Regions from separate parts of the Burkholderia ubonensis genome, predicted to be linked through region 1. Evidence: predicted binding sites of a transcription regulator. Region 1 holds the regulator's gene; the other holds the start of a gene.
The links. Region 1 encodes HrcA, which represses chaperone genes, less so after heat shock. Its sites were predicted from a motif close to TTAGCACTCNNNNNNNNNGAGTGCTAA; they were not measured.
Positions count from the first base shown of each region.

Region 1 (5,098 bases):
TTCCGCGGCAGAGCGGCCCGTCAGGCCGCCAGCATTTCCTTCGCGTGCTTGCGCGTCGTCGCCGTGATCTCGAGCCCGCCGAGCATCCGCGCGACTTCCTCGACGCGGCTCGCCTTGTCGAGCGGGACGACCGTCGACACGGTGCCGCCGTTGTCGTCGGCGCCCTTGGCGACCTGGAAGTGCTGGTCGCCGCGCGCCGCGACCTGCGGCAGATGGGTCACGCACAGCACCTGCCGGTCGCGGCCCAGCTGGTGCAGCAGCCGGCCGACCACTTCGGCGACGCCGCCGCCGATCCCGGTGTCGACTTCGTCGAAGATCAGCGTCGGCGTCGGGCTCGCGGCGCTCGCAATGACCGCGAGCGCGAGGCTGACCCGCGCGAGCTCGCCGCCCGACGCGACCTTCGCGAGCGGCCGCAGCGGCACGCCCGGGTGCCCGGCGACGCGGAACTCGACCTGTTCGAGGCCGTGCGGGCCGCCGTCGGCGAGCGGCACGAGCGCGACCTCGAAGCTGCCGCCCGCCATCGACAGCTCCTGCATGCCGGCGGTCACGGCCGTGCCGAGCGCCTTGGCCGCCTGCGCGCGCGCCTTCGACAGGCGTTTCGCGTCAGTGACGTAAGCGTCCCATGCCTTGGCCTGCGCGGCGTGCAGCGCACCGAGGTCGGCGGCGGCGTCGAGCGCGGCCAGCTGCGCGCGCCGCGCCGCGTGCTCCTCGTGCAGCGTGTCGGGCGGCAGGCGGAATTTGCGGGCGGTCGAATGCAGCGCGTCGAGACGCGTTTCGACCTGCGCGAGCCGGTTCGGGTCGAGGTCGAGGCGCTGCGCGTAGTGCGACAGCGAGTAGACGGCCTCCTGCAGCTGGATTTCGGCCGGCTCGAGCGACGCGAGCGCATCGCCGAGCGCCGGATCGTAGTCGGCGAGGCTGCGCAGCTTCGACACGATCGCGCCGAGCTGCGCGAGCATCGCGTCGTCCGCTTCGGACAGCGCGTTGAGCGCGCCCTGCACGCCGTCGATCAGGTTCGCCGAATGCGACAGGCGCTTGTGCTCGTTGCTGACCTCGTCCCATTCGCCGGGCTGCGGCGCGAGCTTGTCGAGCTCGGCGAGCTGCCACGCGAGCTTTTCGCGTTCGAGCTGCAGTTCGCGCTCGTGCGCCTTCGCCGCGTCGATCGCCTGGGTCGCGTCGCGCCACACGCGCCACGCGCGCGCGACGTTCGCGGCGTCGGCGACGAGCCCGGCATGGGTGTCGAACAGCTCGCGCTGCGCATCCGGCCGCATCAGCAACTGGTGCGCGTGCTGGCCGTGGATGTCGACGAGCATCTCGCCGACCTCGCGCAGTTGCGCGAGCGTCGCGCTGGTGCCGTTGATGAACGCGCGCGAGCGGCCGTTCGCGTCGATCACGCGGCGCAGCATCACGGTGTCCTCGGCGTCGAACGCGTGCTCGTCGAGCCAGCGCGCGACGCGGTCGTGCTGGGTGAATTCGGCGGTGATATCGGCGCGGCCGCAGCCGGTGCGCACGACGCTCGCGTCGGCGCGTTCGCCGAGCGCCAGCGCGAGCGCGTCGATCAGGATCGATTTGCCGGCGCCGGTTTCGCCGGAGAAGACGGTAAAGCCGCTGTCGAATTCGAGATCGAGCGCGGCGACGATGACGAAGTCGCGGATCGAGAGGTGGCGGAGCATGGTGTCGGGCGGTTGGGCGTCAGGACGCCGTGTCGTCGTCGTCTTCGTTCGATGCGTGCTCGTTCCAGTGCAGCTTCTTGCGCAGCGTCGCGTAATAGCTGTAGCCGATCGGGTGCAGGAACGGCACGGTGTGCTTCGAGCGGCGCACCTCGATCGTGTCGTTCAGTTCGAGCGCGGTGAACGACTGCATGTCGAAATTCACGTTGACGTCGCGCCCGCCGACGATCTGGATCGCGATCCTGGTGTCGTCGGGCAGCACGATCGGCCGGTTCGACAGCGCATGCGGCGCGATCGGCACGAGCACGATGCCCTGCAGCTGCGGATGGAGGATCGGCCCGGCCGACGACAGCGCGTACGCGGTCGAGCCGGTCGGCGTCGCGACGATCAGGCCGTCCGAGCGCTGGTTGTACATGTACCGGCCGTCCACCGTCGCGCGCAGCTCGACCATCCCGGAAAAGCCGCTGCGGTTCACGACGACGTCGTTGAACGCGAGCGCGTGGTAGATCGGTTCGCCGTTGCGCATGATCCGGGCCTCGAGCAGCGACCGTTCCTCGCGCTCGAACTTGCCGGACAGCATCACCGGGACGCGCGCCTGCATGTCGGCCGCCGCGATGTCCGTGACGAAGCCGAGCCGCCCGTGGTTGATCCCGATCAGCGGCGTCTTGTACGGCGCGAGCTGCCGGCCGATGCCGAGCATCGTGCCGTCGCCGCCCAGCACGACCGCCACGTCGGCGCGCGCCCCGATCTCGGCCGGGGTGAGCGCCGGGTAGCCGGCGATGCCGAACTCGCGAGCGGTGTCGGCTTCGAACACCACCTCGAAGCCCCGCTCCGCGAGGCAATCGGCAAGCGTGGCGAGCGGCTCGGCGATGCCGGGCGTGTTGCTCCGGCCGACGAGCGCGACAGTATGGAACTGATTACCGGTTTTCATGGCGGCATTACACCATAGCTCGTTGACGAAAAGAACCGTTTGCGTTTGCGGCCCCGGGCGCCGCGCCCGGCCCGTTTGCGTGCCGGGCGCGGCCACTCGCCGCAGTCGCGCGGTTGCGCTAAAATTTTCTACCATGCTAGATCCTCGCGCACGAACCCTCCTGAAAACCCTGATCGATCGGTATATCGCCGACGGTCAGCCGGTCGGATCGCGCACGTTGTCTCGTTATTCCGGGCTGGAACTGAGCCCGGCGACGATCCGCAACGTGATGTCCGACCTGGAGGAGCTCGGCCTCGTCTCGAGCCCGCACACGTCGGCCGGCCGGGTGCCGACCCCGCGCGGCTACCGCCTGTTCGTCGACACGATGCTGACGGTCGAGACGCCGATCGACGCCGAGGCGGTCGCCCGCCAGGTCCAGACCACGCTGCAGGCCGGCGAGCCGCAGCAGAAGGTGGTCGCGGCCGCGGCGAGCGTGCTGTCGAACCTGTCGCAGTTCGCGGGTGTCGTGCTGACGCCGCGCCGCAGCCACGTGTTCAAGCAGATCGAGTTCATGCGCCTGTCCGACAAGCGCATCCTGCTCATCATCGTCACCCCCGAAGGCGACGTGCAGAACCGGATGCTCGCGACGCCGCGCGACTACTCGCCGTCGCAGCTGACCGAGGCGTCCAACTACATCAACGCGCATTTCGCCGGCCTGTCGTTCGACGAGGTGCGCCGCCGCCTGCGCGACGAGATCGACCAGCTGCGCGGCGACATGACCGCGCTGATGCACGCGGCCGTGACCGCGAGCACCGAGGTGCCGGATACGGAAGACACCGTGCTCATTTCCGGCGAGCGCAACCTGCTCGAGGTCGCCGACCTGTCGTCCGACATGGCGCGGCTGCGCAAGCTGTTCGACGTGTTCGACCAGAAGACCGGCCTCCTGCAGCTGCTCGACGTGTCGAGCCATGCGCAGGGCGTGCAGATCTTCATCGGCGGCGAATCGACGCTCGTGCCGATCGAGGAAATGAGCGTCGTCACCGCGCCCTACGAGGTGAACGGCCAGATCGTCGGCACGCTCGGCGTGATCGGCCCGACCCGGATGGCGTACAACCGGGTGATCCCGATCGTCGACATCACCGCGCGCCTGCTGTCGCTCACGCTCAGCCAGCAATAACCGCTCCGATGGCCGGTCCCGCCATCGTGCCGCGGCGCGCTGCGCGCCGCAATCGGCCGAACGGCCAGTCACCCGTTGCAGGACGGCCCGCTATAATTGAAAGCCGTCCGGTTCCGTGCCTCGAGCACGTCCCTGCTTATGCGCTTCGATCTTGAGCCGCCATCGAGCGTCGCGGCCGCCCATCGCATCGCGGTGCTGCTGATCAACCTCGGCACGCCCGACGCTCCGACGCCGCGCGCGGTCCGTCGCTATCTCGCCGAATTCCTGTCCGATCCCCGCGTGGTCGAAATCCCGCAGGCGGTCTGGCAGGTCCTGCTGCGCACGCTGATCCTGCCGTTGCGCGGCCGCGCGTCCGCGAAGAAATACGCGGCCGTGTGGATGCCCGAAGGCTCGCCGCTGCGCGTGCACACCGAGCGCCAGGTCGACGGCGTGCGCCACCTGCTCGCGTCGAACGGCTATCAGGTGCTGGTCGACTACGCGATGCGCTACGGCAGCCCGAGCATCGCGCAGGTGCTCGCGCAGCTCAAGCGCGCCGGCGTCGAGCGCGTGCTGCTGATGCCGATGTATCCGCAATATTCCGCGTCGACGACGGCGACCGCCTTCGACGCGGCGTTCAACGCGCTCGCGCGCATGCGCAACCAGCCGGAAGTTCGCACCGTGCGTCATTACGCCGACCATCCGGCCTATATCCATGCGCTCGCCGAGCAGGTGCGGCAATACTGGGCGCAGCAAGGGCGACCCGATTTCGCGGCCGGCGACAAGCTGGTGCTGAGCTTCCACGGCGTGCCGAAGCGCACGCTCGACCTCGGCGATCCCTATCACGACCAGTGCCAGCAGACGGCCGCGCTGCTGATGACGGCGCTCGGGCTGTCGACGATCGAATGCCGCGTGACCTTCCAGTCGCGTTTCGGCAAGGCCGAATGGCTGCAGCCGTACACCGCGCCGACGCTGCGCGAGCTCGGCGAAGCGGGCGTGCGGCGCGCGGACGTGTTCTGTCCGGGCTTCACGGCCGACTGCCTCGAGACGATCGAGGAGATCGGGATGGAAGTGCGCGACGAATTCATCGCGGGCGGCGGCAAGGCGTTCCATCGTATTCCGTGCCTGAACGGCGCGCATGCGTGGATCGGCGCGCTCGGCGAGATCGTCGCCGAGAATCTGCAGGGCTGGCCGGTCAAGGCGGCGCAGCCGGAAACGGTGAGTTGAACGCGATGAACTACAAGATTTCCACCGAGCCGGGCGCGCGGCTGCGCATCGACAAGTGGCTGTGGGCCGCCCGGTTCTTCAAGACGCGCTCGCTCGCGGCCGACGCGGTCGACAAGGGGCGGGTGCGGATCGGCGGCGCGC
Region 1 is NZ_CP013420.1:1,786,389-1,791,486, reverse strand. Features, by position in the region: gene recN (DNA repair protein RecN) at 21-1,670, opposite strand; gene WJ35_RS08190 (NAD kinase) at 1,690-2,598, opposite strand; gene hrcA (heat-inducible transcriptional repressor HrcA) at 2,732-3,754, shown strand; gene hemH (ferrochelatase) at 3,893-4,957, shown strand; gene WJ35_RS08175 (RNA-binding S4 domain-containing protein) at 4,963-5,098, shown strand, end outside.

Region 2 (5,098 bases), 1.1 Mb from region 1:
CCATGCGGTGCAGACGCTCGCCGACGCATCCGGCGAGGAAGTGACGGGTGACGCAATCTGCGCGCTGTTCGCACGCGAATTCTTCGAAACCGAGGGCCCGGCCGCGCGCAGCGGCGGCAGCGCACGCTGGCGGAACCGCGACGTCGCGGGCGCCAGCGCGGCCGGCGCGACGCCCGACGAGGCGGCGCGGCGCGCGGCGGCGGCCTTCGCGGCCGCGGCGGGCGTCACGATCGACGTCGCGTCGTGCGAACACGCACGCACGGTCGACGGACGAATCGCGGTATCGGTCGGCTGCCGGGTCGGCGACGCGCCGCCGCGGCACGGCGTCGGCGTGCACGCCGATGCGGCGAGCGCCGCGCTCGACGCGGTCGTCAGCGCGATCAACCGCTCGGCGTGGCACTGCGCCGACCGCCGTGCGGCGGCATAAGGGTTTGAATCAGGGTTTGAAGCAGGCCAGCGAGCGGTGCGAGACCGCCCGCGCAGCGTGCGATCCGCGCTGCGCGGGCCAGCAGGAAGCGGCCCAGAAGGGCGCTTCGGACGGGACACGAAAAGGAACGCGACGCGCGTTCATGTCTCGGTCGCGCACCGCGTCGCCTGCCACGCGAGCAGGCGCCAGCGCCCCTGCTCCTGCGTCTGCACCGCAGTGTACGCAATCGGAAACACGAGGCCGCCGTTGTTCGTTTCCATCTCGATCAGCGCGCGCCCGGTGACGAGGCAGGTATCGTCGCCCACGGGCAGCACGTCCTGCGACTGGATTTCGATCTGGCGATAGCGGCGGCGGCCGGCGGCGATGGCGTCGATGAACTGCTGCTTGGTTTCCCGTTTGCCGTTGGTGTGCACGTAGAACACCTTGTCCGACAGCAGCGCGTCGAGCACTTCGCCGTCGGCGTCCACCATCGCCCGGAACCGATCGCGCTCGAGCGCGCGGATCGCATCGACCACCTTCGCCATCGCCTGACTCCTCGGCAACGCGCACGCCGTGCGCGGGCGTGCGGATCAGAAGTTGTACTGCAGATAGAACTGGTGGAAATTTATACCAGGATTCGGCTCTTTGATACCCGCGTTAGACACATGTTGAAAGCGGTAGCCGACCTGGTACTGTTGCCGCTGCCCGAACTGCACGCCGACGCCCGCCACGTCGGCGAACTGGAACGCGGTCGACATCGACAGATCGTTCGATATCGTCGGATGAGACAGCAGGCGGATGCCGGCGCCGGCTTCGACGTACGGGCGAACCGCGCCCGCGCTCTTGATGAAACGGAACATCGGCGTCGCGCCGACCTCCCAGATGCTCGTGTGGACGTTGCCGTTCGTATGCCAGTAGCTGACGTTGCCCTCCATCACGAACGCGAAGTGCCAGCCGCCGATTTCCCACCAGGTCCAGCCCGGATCCCAGACCACGCCGAGACTGCCCTTGTCGATGCTGTGGCGATCCGAAAACCCGCCGCCCGCCTGAATCCCCCAGCGATCCGCCAGCGCTGCCCCCGAACCGCCCAGCAGCGACGCCGCCAGGACCGCGTGCAACGCAAGCCGGCTCCGCCGCCGACCGTTCTTATTGTTCATCTGACACTCCAACTTTGTGGGTTGAACGGAGCCAGCCGCCACGCGGCTGGGCTCGAGCGAACAGAATGGTATGGTAAAGGACTTTTCGGATCGGCATCACGAAACGAAATGGTTTGCTGTCGAAACTACAAAAATCAGAATCGTCTACTGATTCTCATGAAAAACAACAGGTTACGGAACTTGCGGGCATTCGAGCGGTCAGCCCCAATGCTATCGATATCGCCAGATCGATAGAAAAACGGGAACTCCAAAGCCCGCATCCCCTCTAAGGAATTAGCACTCAGTTGACGGGAGTGCTAAGATTGACCGCGGAATCATCCGAGACCGGGGTTCATCCCTGATTCCAAAGGAGTTTTCTTAAGTGAGCAACGCACTGACCCTTCCGAACACCCTGAGCCCGGCGTCTGCTAAGGCCGAATCGGCAGGCTCGCTGGCGCTCGCAACCCATTCGATGTTGCCGGGCCAGCTGGGCAATATCGACGCCTATATCCAGGCAGTCAATCGTATTCCGCTGCTGACGGCCGAGGAAGAACGCCGGTACGCCACCGAGTTCCGCGAGCAGAACAACCTCGATGCGGCCCGCCGCCTCGTGCTGTCGCACCTGCGGCTCGTCGTGTCGATCGCGCGCAACTATCTCGGCTACGGCCTGCCGCACGGCGACCTGATCCAGGAAGGCAACATCGGCCTGATGAAGGCCGTGAAGCGCTTCGATCCGGCGCAGAACGTGCGCCTCGTGTCCTATGCGATCCACTGGATCAAGGCCGAGATCCACGAGTACATCCTGCGCAACTGGCGCATGGTGAAGGTCGCGACGACGAAGGCGCAGCGCAAGCTGTTCTTCAACCTGCGCAGCCACAAAAAGGGCATGCAGGCGATGACGCCCGAGGAAATCGACGGCCTCGCGCAGGAGCTCAACGTCAAGCGCGAGGAAGTCACCGAGATGGAAACCCGCCTGTCGGGCGGCGACATCGCGCTCGAAGGGCAGGTCGAGGACGGCGAGGAAAGCTACGCGCCGATCGCGTATCTCGCCGATTCGCACAACGAGCCGACCGCCGTGCTCGCCGCGCGTCAGCGCGACATGCTGCAGACGGACGGCATCGCGCAGGCACTCGACGCGCTCGACGCGCGCAGCCGCCGCATCATCGAGGCACGCTGGCTGCACGTCGACGACGACGGCTCGGGCGGCTCGACGCTGCACGATCTCGCCGCCGAGTTCGGCGTGTCGGCGGAGCGCATTCGCCAGATCGAAGCGAGCGCGATGAAGAAAATGCGCACGGCGCTCGCCGAATACGCGTAACGCCCGCTGAATTAAAACGCTTCATCGAAAACCGCTGCCCGTCCGGCAGCGGTTTTTTTTCGCCCATAATTTGACCAATTCAATCGGGTATTCACCAAAACGCCGCCTGTTCCGCCGATGCTTGATCTAGCTCAAGTTTCGACGATCCCTTCGCGACGGTCCGCCGCAGCGCGGCACTGGCACGTCGCGAGCGTCCTCTTAAAATTGATGCGTCAGGCGCAATAGGATTTAAAACTGCTTAACGGCCGTCATCAATCCGACGTAGAGTCGCCCCAAACCTGCTTTAAAACGATTCTGGATAATGACCTTGATCTCGATCGATAAAAAGCCCGCGCCCACGGGCGGTGCGACCGGCTGGCGCGGTCGCCTCGCCGCGTGGGCCCGCGGCCCGACGCTCGCCCGCGACATCACCATCGTGCTGCTCGTCAAGCTGGCCCTGCTGATGGCGCTCAAATACGCATTCTTCAATCACCCGCAGGCCAGGCACATGTCGCTGCCGCCTGCCGCCGTCGCCGAGAAGCTGCTCTCGGTGCCGGCCCCCGCCTCTACCGAGGGAGACCACCATGATAAGTAGCGAAGTCGTCGATCTGTCGCGTCTGCAGTTCGGCATCACAGCGCTCTACCACTTCCTGTTCGTACCGCTGACCCTCGGCCTGTCCTGGCTGCTCGTCGTCATGGAAGCCGTCTACGTGATGACCGGCAAGCAGGTCTACAAGGACATGACCCAGTTCTGGGGCAAGCTGTTCGGCATCAATTTCGCGATGGGCGTGACGACCGGCATCACGCTCGAATTCCAGTTCGGCACGAACTGGTCGTACTACTCGCACTACGTCGGCGACATCTTCGGCGTGCCGCTCGCGGTCGAAGGCCTGATGGCGTTCTTCCTCGAATCGACGTTCGTCGGCCTGTTCTTCTTCGGCTGGAACCGCCTGTCGAAGGTCAAGCACCTGATGGTCACGTTCCTCGTCGCGCTCGGCTCGAACCTGTCCGCGCTGTGGATCCTCGTCGCGAACGGCTGGATGAACAACCCGGTCGGCGCCGAGTTCAACTACCAGACGATGCGGATGGAAATGACGAACCTGTTCGACGTGGTGTTCAACCCGGTCGCGCAGGTGAAGTTCGTGCACACCGTGTCGGCCGGCTACGTGTCCGCGGCGATGTTCGTGCTCGGCGTGTCGTCGTGGTATCTGCTGAAGAAGCGCGACACCGATTTCGCGCTGCGCTCGTTCGCGGTCGCGGCCGGCTTCGGCCTCGCGTCGACGCTCTGCGTGATCGTGCTCGGCGACGAATCCGGCTATACGACCGGCGAAGTGCAGAAGATGAAGCTCGCCGCGATCGAATCCGAATGGGAAACCGCACCGGCGCCGGCGGCGTTCACGCTGATCGGGCTGCCGAACCAGCAGGAAGAACGCACCGACTACGCAATCAAGATCCCGTATGCGCTCGGCCTGATCGCGACGCGCTCGATCGACGAGCCGGTGATCGGCCTGCGTGAGCTCGCCAAGCGCAGCGAAGAGCACATCCAGAGCGGGATGATCGCTTACGGCGCGCTGCAGAAGATCAAGGAAGGCGACACCAGCGCCGCGACCCGCGCGCTGTTCGACAAGCACAAGGAATATCTCGGCTACGGGCTGATGCTCAAGCAGTTCACGCCGAAGGTCACCGACGCGACGCCGGAGCAGATCAAGGCCGCCGCGAAGAAGACCATCCCGCCTGTCGCACCGGTGTTCTTCTCGTTCCGGATCATGGTGTTCCTCGGCTTCCTGTTCCTTGCGACGTTCGTCGCCGCGTTCTGGTTCTGCGCGCGCCGCGAGCTGCTGCAGGACAACCGCCGCTGGTTCCTGCGCTATGCGGTGTGGGCGATCCCGCTGCCGTGGATCGCGATCGAATTCGGCTGGATCGTCGCCGAACTGGGCCGCCAGCCGTGGACGATCGCGGGCATCCTGCCGACGCACCTGTCCGCGTCGAGCCTGACGCCGGCCGACCTGTACCTGAGCCTGGCCGGCTTCATCCTGTTCTACACGGCGCTCTTCATCATCGAGATCACGCTGATGTTCAAGTACGCGCGCCTCGGCCCGTCGTCGCTGCATACCGGCCGCTACCACCACGAGCTGGCGGCCGCCGGCGAGCGCGCCCCGGCCTGAGCCCGGCCCAGATACCGAACAAGGAATCGCTATGGACTACGCAACTCTCAAGCTGATCTGGTGGCTGCTCGTCGGCGTGCTGCTGATCGGCTTC
Region 2 is NZ_CP013420.1:2,850,820-2,855,917, reverse strand. Features, by position in the region: gene leuA (2-isopropylmalate synthase) at 1-427, shown strand, start outside; gene WJ35_RS13015 (nuclear transport factor 2 family protein) at 568-951, opposite strand; gene WJ35_RS13010 (acyloxyacyl hydrolase) at 997-1,563, opposite strand; gene rpoH (RNA polymerase sigma factor RpoH) at 1,925-2,860, shown strand; gene cydP (cytochrome oxidase putative small subunit CydP) at 3,162-3,434, shown strand; gene WJ35_RS12995 (cytochrome ubiquinol oxidase subunit I) at 3,424-5,004, shown strand; gene cydB (cytochrome d ubiquinol oxidase subunit II) at 5,036-5,098, shown strand, end outside.
Region 2: a site for HrcA is predicted at 1,837-1,863, ahead of rpoH (RNA polymerase sigma factor RpoH). Genes of this name have one in related genera too.